One region of the Agathobaculum ammoniilyticum genome, then DNA from elsewhere that is predicted to be linked to it. Evidence: riboswitches for the same ligand, from Rfam matches in the RefSeq annotation. Region 1 holds a riboswitch; each other region holds the start of a gene.
The links. Region 1 has a riboswitch for FMN ahead of ribD (bifunctional diaminohydroxyphosphoribosylaminopyrimidine deaminase/5-amino-6-(5-phosphoribosylamino)uracil reductase RibD). Riboswitches for the same ligand answer to the same signal wherever they lie in the genome.
Positions count from the first base shown of each region.

Region 1 (3,248 bases):
CGGCCGCAATCATCAGCCGCGCGCCCCGCGCGCCGTGCGCGATGCGTTCGACGCGCCCGACCTCCTCTACAAGTCCTGTGAACATGGCAGGTATCCCTCCAACAAAAAGTCCTCTCCAACCGGCTCGGCGGTCAGACCGGTCAGACGCCACGCATCTGCCATCCGAGCAAGCCCCTGCCCGCCGGCCGGCGTCCTGGCCGTGCTACCGCCGAGCAGCTTGGGCGCGATATACGCCTGCACCTTGCGGACGATGCCGGCTTCCAGCGCGGCGAACGCCAGCGTCGTGCCGCCCTCCAGCAGGATACTGTCCACGCCGCGCGCGCCGAGCTGCCGCATCAGCTCGCGCAGATCGACCCGTCCATCCCGCTCCCCGCAGAGCAGGATCTGCGCGCCCGCCTTTTTGAGCGCGGCAGCCCGCTCATTCCAGCCGACTGCCGCGATTATGGTCGGTATCTCGCCCGCGCTTTGGATCAGGCGGCTGTCCAGCGGTGTGCGCGCCCGACTGTCGCACACAATGCGCAGCGGATCACGCCCGCCAGGTATGCGGCAGGTGAGCAGCGGATCGTCCGCCAGCACCGTGTCCACGCCCACCATGATTGCGGAAAGCTGCCCGCGCACCTCATGCACTCTGCACCGTGCGGCCTCCCCGCTCACCCAACGGCTGTCGCCCGAAGCGGACGCAGTCTTGCCGTCCAGCGTCATCGCGTATTTATACACGACAAACGGCGTCCGGTGCTGGATAAAGTGGAAAAACACTTCATTCAGCCGCCAGCACTCCTGTTCCAGCACGCCGGTCTCGACCTCCACGCCCGCCTCGCGCAGCAGGCGCACCCCTTTCCCGTCGACGAGCGGATTAGGGTCCGTGCATCCGACCACCACGCGGGCGATACCCCGCTCCAAAATCGCGTCCGTGCAGGGCGGCGTGCGGCCCCAGTGGCAGCAAGGCTCCAGCGTGACATACAGCGTCGCACCCGCGGGGTCCTCCGTGCAGGCAGCCAGCGCATTTCGCTCCGCATGCGGCCCGCCGCACGTCTCATGCCATCCCTCGCCGATCACGCGCCCGCCGCGGGCGATCACACAGCCCACCATCGGATTCGGGCTGACCCGTCCCGCACCGCGCCGCGCCAGCTCGAGCGCCCTGCGCATCAGAAGCTCCTCTTGCAAACGGCATCATCTCCCAATAAAAAATGTCCCGAAAGCCGCAGACTTCCGGGACATATATGGCGCGCCGCCAAACAAAAAATCCTGAAACGCCGCGCGACGTTTCAGGACGGTAAACAAGCGAATCAAACAAAGGGGCATCCCCCTTTTGCTTTCACACTTTCTTCTTTCATCCAGACTATACTGTCGGCCTCGGAGTTCCACCGAGTCATGCTTCCGCCGGAAAGGCGTCCGCTCGCGGGCTGTACCGCCGGTAGGGAATTGCACCCTGCCCTGAAGAAATCTGTTTATTCGGTTTTCCTGCAGAAAGCTTTCTGCTCTTTCAGTATACACCCTTCCCCACAAAATGCAAGCATAAATTTTCATCTGGCCTCCGGTTTCTGCAGAAAGTGAGACAGAGCAGCCGCCCTGTCCCACTGTTCCGGCTTGTTCCCCTCGATCAGTCGTCGTACTGCAGCGCGTCGTAGCCCTCCGCGCCCGTGCGCACCTTGACCGCGTTTTCCACATCGTACACAAATATCTTTCCGTCGCCGATGTGGCCGGTGTACAGCACCTTTTTGGCCGTTTCGATCACAGTCTCGACCGGCACCTTGGATACCACGATCTCCATCTTGATCTTGGGCAGCAGCGTCACGTCCACCTCCGCGCCGCGGTAGTACTCGGGCGCGCCTTTCTGCGTGCCGCAACCGACCACATTGGTCACGGTCATGCCCGCAATGCCGATCTCGTTCATCGCGTTTTTCAGCACCTCGAATTTGGACTGCTTGGCAAGGATGACCACCTTGCTCAGCTTGTGTCCGCCGCTGGACGCTTCGGATGTAATCTTAGTGACCGGCACCGCCTGAGCGGGCGCGGCCGCGGCCGCAGCCGCTTCCCCTGTGTCGTCCTGCGCCGCCTTGGTACCCAGCACGGACGGAACCACCGGCATAAAGTCCGCATAGGCGGAGGGCAGGCCGTGCTCGGGCTTGTCAAGGCCCATGATCTCTTCGGCCTCGCTGACGCGCAGGCCGACCGTATGCTTGATGATCTGGAACACCACGGTCATCGTGACCGCGACCCACGCGATCACCACGGCCATGCCGAGCGCCTGGATGGCCAGCGCGTGCCAGCCGCCGCCGTAGAACAGGCCGACCGGCGCCACGTCGTTCGTACCGTAGGCGTAGTAGCCGAACAGGCCGACCATCAGCGTGCCGGTCGCGCCGCACAGGCCGTGTACACCGACCGCGCCAACCGGATCGTCCACCTTGAGCTTCTGGTCGATGAATTCAATGCCGAACACCACCACAAAGCCCGCAATGATGCCGATGATGGCTGCGCCGAAAGGTGTTACCGTGTCGCAGCCCGCCGTGATGGCTACCAGGCCGGCCAGCGAGCCGTTGAGCGTCATGGAAACGTCCGGCTTCTTGTAGCGCACCCAGGTCACGCACATAACCGTGACTGTCGCGACCGCCGCCGCCATGTTGGTGGTGACGAACACGCGCGCCGCGGTTTCAGCCGCGCCGTTCGACAGCGCGACTGTCGAGCCGCCGTTGAAGCCGAACCAGCAGAACCACAGAATAAACACGCCCAGCGCGCCTAGGGTCAGCGAGTGGCCGGGGATCGCGCGCGCCTTGCCGTCCTTGGTGTACTTGCCGATACGCGGGCCGAGGATGGCCGCGCCCACGAACGCCGCTACGCCGCCGACCATGTGTACCGCAGTCGAACCGGCGAAGTCATGGAAGCCAAGCTCGGCGAGCCAGCCACCGCCCCAGATCCAGTGACCGGAGATCGGGTAGATCACCGCCGATATGACCATGGAATAGATGCAGTAGGCCGAGAACTTGGTGCGTTCGGCCATGGAGCCGGACACGATGGTCGCGGCGGTGGCACAGAATACGGTCTGGAAGATCAGCGTCGTCCAGTCGTAGCCTTCGCCGACCACACCGTCCGCCAGAAGGTCAAAGCCGCCGAACACGCCGTTCATCGAACCGAACATGATGCCAAATCCGACCAGCCAGAAGATCGGCGTACCGAGTGAAAAGTCCATCAGGTTTTTCATGATGATGTTGCCCGCGTTCTTAGCCCGGGTAAAGCCGGTTTCCACCATC
Region 1 is NZ_JAOQJE010000004.1:168,001-171,248, reverse strand. Features, by position in the region: gene OCV66_RS06255 (riboflavin synthase) at 1-85, opposite strand, end outside; gene ribD (bifunctional diaminohydroxyphosphoribosylaminopyrimidine deaminase/5-amino-6-(5-phosphoribosylamino)uracil reductase RibD) at 67-1,164, opposite strand; FMN riboswitch at 1,319-1,446, opposite strand; gene OCV66_RS06245 (ammonium transporter) at 1,601-3,248, opposite strand, start outside.

Region 2 (3,248 bases), on a different contig from region 1:
TCGCCGCAGTAGTCGAATATTTGGAAGCGCATTATTCATGATGCGCTTCTTTTCACCCTCCCTCAATTATACAAAACTTTTCTTTTGTATAATTGTATGTATCTTCTTTTTAGAAAGCACCCTCTCTATTGGGGAGCGATATCAACGACGACAATCTCCGGCGGATTAAAAACACGGGGCTTCCAATCCAATACCAGGCCGCGTCCCACAATTTCCGTCATAGCACCAATTTGATACTGGCCACCGGCGTATTCCGGAAAAAAGCCTTGATTGGGCGCAATCAGACCATTCATGATATACGGGATTCTCCATTGGCCGCCGTGTGCATGACCGCAAAGCGTTAAATCAAACGGATGCGCAGCGTATTCCTCTATATATTCCGGACGGTGCGCCAGCAGGATATGAAACGCATCATCCTTGAACAGGTCGTCAAAACTTTGCAGCGCTTTCCGGTAGGACGCTGCATTCCCATATGAGCTTGGCACGCGGTCGCCATAGGCTGCCGGATCATCCACACCGCAGATCACATATTCTCGGCCGTCCACTGTTATACGCTCCCGTTCATTATGTAAGACGTGTATTCCATAGGACTCTATCATCCGGAATATCTGCTCCGGCTCACTGCTCCAATATTCATGATTGCCGGATACATAATAGCATGGCGCGATTTCTGTAATCTGTTTTAGCAGCAGCTTTGCGCCGTCCTGCGGTTGTTTATCGTCAACAATATCGCCGCATAGTGCGATAATATCCGGCTGCAGCTCCTTCACCCTGCGAAGAAGCGGTGTCTGGTCATTTCCGTAAACATAGCTGTGCAGGTCGGAAAGCATGACGATTCGCAGCCTTTCCTCTGCGTTGAGTTTGGGCGTTGACACCGTATAGCGACGTGGCATCAATCCGCAATATAGGCCGCATATCCCCACGCCGACCGCGCACATCAGGACAGCGGACAATATCCGTTTTCTTTTCATTACTGGGACTCCTTTTTTCTTTATTTATTAAAAAAGCGCGGCAGGTCCTCTCCCCTCCGCGCTTTTTGGTTCAGCCCACCTGCTGGCTTTTATGATGCAGGTCAATCTGTTTGGATTTAATAAATACGCTAAGCTTTTTGTAAGCCAGCATCGTAATCACCGTCAAAATTACCCCCTTAATCAGATTGAACGGCAATATGCCAAACAACAAGTATGCACTCATCCCATCAATCGCAGGATTGACCGCAGCGCACATCTGGAATATCGCATCCAGATTCCACCCCATTCCGTTCACATAAAACGGAATAATGAGAAAATAGTTGGTCAGCATCCCCATGCAGGCCATGGCCACCGCGCCGACGGCGCAGCCGATAACCGCAAATTTACGGCTTTTGTGCATGCGATAAAGCAACACAGCAACAATCACCAGGGTGGAAAGCATCAGGAAATCCGCCAATTCTCCCGAACCGGCCGTTTGGCTCTGTGTTAAATGAATCAGATCCTTGATACCGATCATGGTAATCGCCGGGCCAATTCCAAAAATAAACGCGCCGATCAGGACCACCGCTCCGGAAAGGTCCACTTTGAGAAACGGCGGCATAAACGGGATCGGGAATTCAAAATACATAAGAACGGTAGCGATTGCCGCAAATACGGCGGTATAGGTGATCTTGCTTGCTTTTGTCATGGTTCTGTCTCCTTTGTAAGGAGTTCTGTTTGGTTGGGTAAATAAAAAGCCCTTGGAAATCTCCAAGGGCTTGCAGACGTACCGAGATACACCTGTTTCTTTCATCCGGACTATAACCGTCGGTTGGGATTCACACCCATCATGCCTTGCGGCTCGCAGACTATCAGGAACAACGCCCTGTATACTGCCGGTGGAGACTTTCACTCCGCCCTGAAACAGAACTGATTTAATTTACGCTTTTATTATAGGTCAATTAGGATGGTTTTGTCAATGGTTTTCAGAAAAATGCTGCAGGATAGCCTCAATTTCCTGCCGTGTTCCGACTGCATTGATAAATTCCAGCAGTGCGTTGGCCGTCATATGCGCGGGCAGCGCCAGCTCCTGCAGGAGCCGCTGCCGCCGCGCTGCACTGTCAGTCCGACCGGTCAGTCCCCATGTATAGAAATCCGCTTTCGTGATCGGGCTATCGGAGGTATCCCTCCCTTTTTGCGCCTCCCCATCCAGAAAGGTCGCACCAGCCCTGCGCAGCGCGTCGCACAGAATATCCGGCCGCATTCCTTCGACGCCGAGTTTGCCCTCTTTGGAAGCGTGCCGCTTGCGTTTTTCCTTTCCCCAAACATCCGGTACATACGCCTGCTTGATGCGATCCCGAGGCAGTACGCCTTTCAGATAATTCCGGATCACAAAGCCCGCTCCATCGCTATCCGTCAGGACAATCAACCCGCGTGCCTGCGCGATACGCCGCAGCAGCTTCAGCCGGTCCTTGTCATGGAAGATACGGAAGCCGCCGGTCTCTAATACAACGGTATCCACCACCTGTTTGAGCGTATTGATATCATATCGTCCCTCTACAAGGATCGCTTCCCGAATACGGATCATGCACGCTCCCCCTTCTGCGCGGATGCAAGCGCAAGCAGGGTCAGCTCGATCTGCTTCTGCCGGTCGACAGCGCTCCCTTTCAGCGCGGTATCCGTCTGCGCGCAAAGAGACGCCGCCTGTCGCAGCCAGTCGAGTGAAACGCGGCGCGCGGCATTCTGTATCTGTCGGGCATAGTACGGCGATTTGGAGCCGATCAGCTCCATCAGCAGCCGCTCCCCTCCCCTTGCGCTCTCACACAGCTTAGCGCCGTATAGACGCTGAATGTGGCGCGTAATGGTCGTGAAAATCATAACCTCATTGTTTTTTTGCGCAATCAGCTCGCCTACCAGAGAAACCGCCCTGTCGAATTTACCCGCCGTGATCGCATCCGTCAGATCGAAAATAACCGCGTCCAGAACCGGCGAGCATACCGCGTCGATATTATATTTGCGGATCTCCCCTGTTGTCGTATGCGCGGCCGCCTTATCGATTTCGCCGGCCAGATTGGTCATCGAATTTCCGCACAGGAATATCAGGTATGAAGCGTTATCCGAGGTAATCGTGCAGCCAAGCGACCGGACCCGCCGCTCAATCCATGCAACCAGCTCATTCTCCTCCAAACGGCTGCATTCCGCGATGCAGGCGGTTTTCTCAAGCGTTTTATAGAGCTTTGTCCGTTTATCGAGCTTGCCCTCCAAAATGTCATAATAAAACACCAAGCATACATAGTC
Region 2 is NZ_JAOQJE010000001.1:270,672-273,919, forward strand. Features, by position in the region: gene OCV66_RS01310 (HAD family hydrolase) at 1-41, shown strand, start outside; gene OCV66_RS01315 (metallophosphoesterase) at 126-971, opposite strand; gene OCV66_RS01320 (ECF transporter S component) at 1,042-1,659, opposite strand; FMN riboswitch at 1,749-1,881, opposite strand; gene OCV66_RS01325 (toprim domain-containing protein) at 1,927-2,538, opposite strand; gene holA (DNA polymerase III subunit delta) at 2,535-3,248, opposite strand, start outside.
Region 2: another riboswitch for FMN. It lies ahead of OCV66_RS01320 (ECF transporter S component); the one in region 1 lies ahead of ribD (bifunctional diaminohydroxyphosphoribosylaminopyrimidine deaminase/5-amino-6-(5-phosphoribosylamino)uracil reductase RibD).

Region 3 (3,248 bases), on a different contig from region 1:
GCCAAAGGTCTGGGACAGCAGCAGTGTCAGGGGAATCAGCACCACAGCCTGCCGGATTGAGGGAATGGCCAGAGCCTGCACGGGCTTCCCAATCCCCTGGAAAAAGGAGGCGGTAGCCATGTGAATCCCATAGAGGAAAAAGGCCAGCATGTAAACTCGGAAGATGTGCTGGCAGGCATCTAGGTACACTGGGTCCCCTGAGACAAACAATGTGCCAATGGCCCGGGGGAAGAGCTGATAGACCGCAAACCAGCCCACGGACACCACCAGCGCAATGGTGGCCGCCATACGGTAGGTAGCTCGCACCCGGTCATACCGTTTGGCGCCGAAATTGTAGCCGTTGATGGGCTGGGTGGCTGAGGACACCCCCACGAGCATGGCGTGGGCAATCTGGTACACCTTCATCACCATGCCATAAACCGAAAGCGCCACATCCCCGCCATAGGCCGTCTGGGCCCCATACCGGGTCATCAGGTTGTTCATGGTCACCTGGACGGCAGCGGTCATAATCTGCGTGAGGAAACTGGGGATGCCCAGCTTAAAAATCCGGCCCGTGAGGGCCGCCGTGGGACGCAGCCAGGCCCGGCGAATCCGCACCGACTGAAGCCGCCGCAGATAGACTAGGCACAGACCGCCAGCCGCCACCTGTCCAATGACGGTGGCAATGGCGGCCCCCACCACCCCCATGTGCAGACCGAAAATGAAAACAGGGTCCAGCACCGTGTTGATCACCGCCCCTAAAATCATGCACTTCATGGTGTATTTGGGGTTGCCGTCCGCCCGAATGATGGCCGTGAGAGCAGAGCTGAAGAGCAGGAAGGGCAGCCCCCAGACGATGATCTGGGTATAATCCAGAGACGCCTGAAAGGCCGTCTCCGTGGCCCCGAACAACAGGACAATCTGCTGGGCAAACAGGCTTCCCCCCACCGCCAGAAAAACCCCCGCGGCCACCAGCAGGGTCACGGTATGGCTGGCGGTCCGGTCCGCCTCCTCTTGCTGCCGGCGGCCCAGGCAGAGGCTCATATTCGCCGCGCAGCCGTCCCCGATCATCAGTGCCAAGGCAATGGTGACAATGGTCAGGGGAAAGGCCACGTTGGTGGCGGCCATCCCCATGACCCCCACCCCCTGGCCGACAAAGATCTGATCCACAATGTTGTACAAGTAGTTGACCATCAGGGTCAGGGCTGTGGGGATCGAGTACCGACGTATCAGACGGCCGATGGGTTCGGTCTCTAGGGGATTCTGTTTCCGTTGGGGTTGTTCCATAGCTCCCGCTCCTTTCTTCCACGGCAGGGCAGACGGGTAGCAAAAAGCACCCGGATACGCCCCTAATCTCAGGGCCGCCGGATGCCATCCCAAACTCACGTTCCAGACAACAAGGGGATGGGAGGCCGCCGGTGACACGCCGCAACCTCTTTCTTCTCCCATCCAGACCAACTGTTGGCTTCGGACTTTCACCGAATCAGCGCATGGCTCGCGGGCTTTGACCGCCAGTAGAGAATACCTCGTTTCCGAAGAAAACATTTCTTTTGCTTTAGGATAGCACACCTTCCCCACCTGTGTCAATGGAAATTTTCCTAAATAAGGGTAAAAACATTTCATCTTTCCAAAGCAGGTAAGCCGTGCTATATTAAAGGAGAAATCAGGTCAGAGTAATTCGTGTCAGAGTAACCCGCCCAGGAGGCAGTCTGCCTGTCTGGACCGCACACCAGCTCCGTACTTGATTCATCACCTGACTTAGACCATGCAGAATCCACTATCGGATACTGTATGGTCTTTTTTTGCGTCAAAACCGAGAATGGAGGAAAAAGACTATGAGCGAACAGAACAACAGCATGAACGGAATGGATCCTGGGACCGGAAATAGCCTGGAGGAGCTTTTCGGTTCCGCACTCCCGCCGTTAGACCTTGGGGATCAGATACCCGCATCAGCGCAGACGATGCAGCCCCAGCCAGTGCCGGTTGAAAGCCAGCCGGCCGCAGCTCCGGAAGCGCAGCCGCAGCCCATTCCCCAGCAGGTGGAGCAGGCCCAGCCGCAGATGCAGCCACCCCAGGCTGTGCCGAACCGCGCAGGGCAGCCCAGTATGCAGCAAACGCCGCAGACAGGCCCCGTTCCTGCACCGCAGGCGGTACAACAGACAGCAGGCCCCGTAACGCAGGCAGCCCCCACTGCACCAGTACAGCAGCCTGCAGCAGCGCCCACCCCGCAGCCCGCGGCCGGCCAGGTCATAGACCTGTTTGGCGCGGTCGCGGAGGACGGTGTGGAGGCGCGCCTCGCACGGCTGGCCAACGCCGCCCCTGTATTCGAGTACGGCTCTATCCGGGAGGATATCACAGACCCCGCCATGACCTTTGAACAGCTCCGCGTCAAAATGTCCGCGGACTGCCCTGAGCTCGAAGCACGCAGCCATGTGTCCTGGACTGTGGGCTACGCCGGTATCACGGAGCGGGTATCCAGCGCGGACGCGAGTATCTTCGAGACAAAGGCCAAAATCGAAAAGGGCAGGAAATTTAAGGACGCACTGAAAAAGCTGAAGGAAAAGGACAGGGATCCGGTATGTACCGTCAAGCCTACGGTCACGGCCCAGAAAAAGGGCGTGCTGCGCTTCCCAGGCTACAAGGGGCTGTTCTGCAGCACAGAACAGGCGGAGCAGTCGGATAAGGCTATCGCATACATCCCCGCACAGGACGGCAGGGTATACGAAATGCGCCGCAACGGGATCGGCACATTTATCGCGCCGTCCCAGCATATTGCGGAGCTGGAGGGCGTCCGGTCAGGCTTCCATATGAGCCTGCCCCGACTCCCAGCGGCTCTGCTCGCGCAGATCATCGCATTTTTCCGGCGCGTGTGCGTGGACTGCGGCAGGGATGTAGAGGCGCTGGTCAACGTACTGTGGGACCGGCAGGGACGCCAATACGTCCTGCACGTCCCGCCGCAGCGCATTGATAAGGCCAGCGTGGAGACAGACCTCTCGCAGCAGCCGGACCCGGAGCGGTACCTGCACGTCATGGACGTGCACTCGCATAACACGATGGCCGCCCGTTTTTCCCGTACAGACGATGCAGACGAACAGGCCACGCGCCTGTACATGGTCATCGGCCGCCTGGACCGGTATTATCCGGACATCCGCTGCCGCTTTGCGTGCGGCGGCCGCCATGTTGAGGTACCGGCGGAGCAGGTCTGCGAGCGGACAGACGTCCCTTTCGCCCCTGAGTGGCTGAAAGCCGTTCAAGAAACCGGCCTGAAG
Region 3 is NZ_JAOQJE010000008.1:108,160-111,407, reverse strand. Features, by position in the region: gene OCV66_RS10180 (MATE family efflux transporter) at 1-1,266, opposite strand, end outside; FMN riboswitch at 1,413-1,523, opposite strand; gene OCV66_RS10175 (Mov34/MPN/PAD-1 family protein) at 1,815-3,248, shown strand, end outside.
Region 3: another riboswitch for FMN. It lies ahead of OCV66_RS10180 (MATE family efflux transporter); the one in region 1 lies ahead of ribD (bifunctional diaminohydroxyphosphoribosylaminopyrimidine deaminase/5-amino-6-(5-phosphoribosylamino)uracil reductase RibD).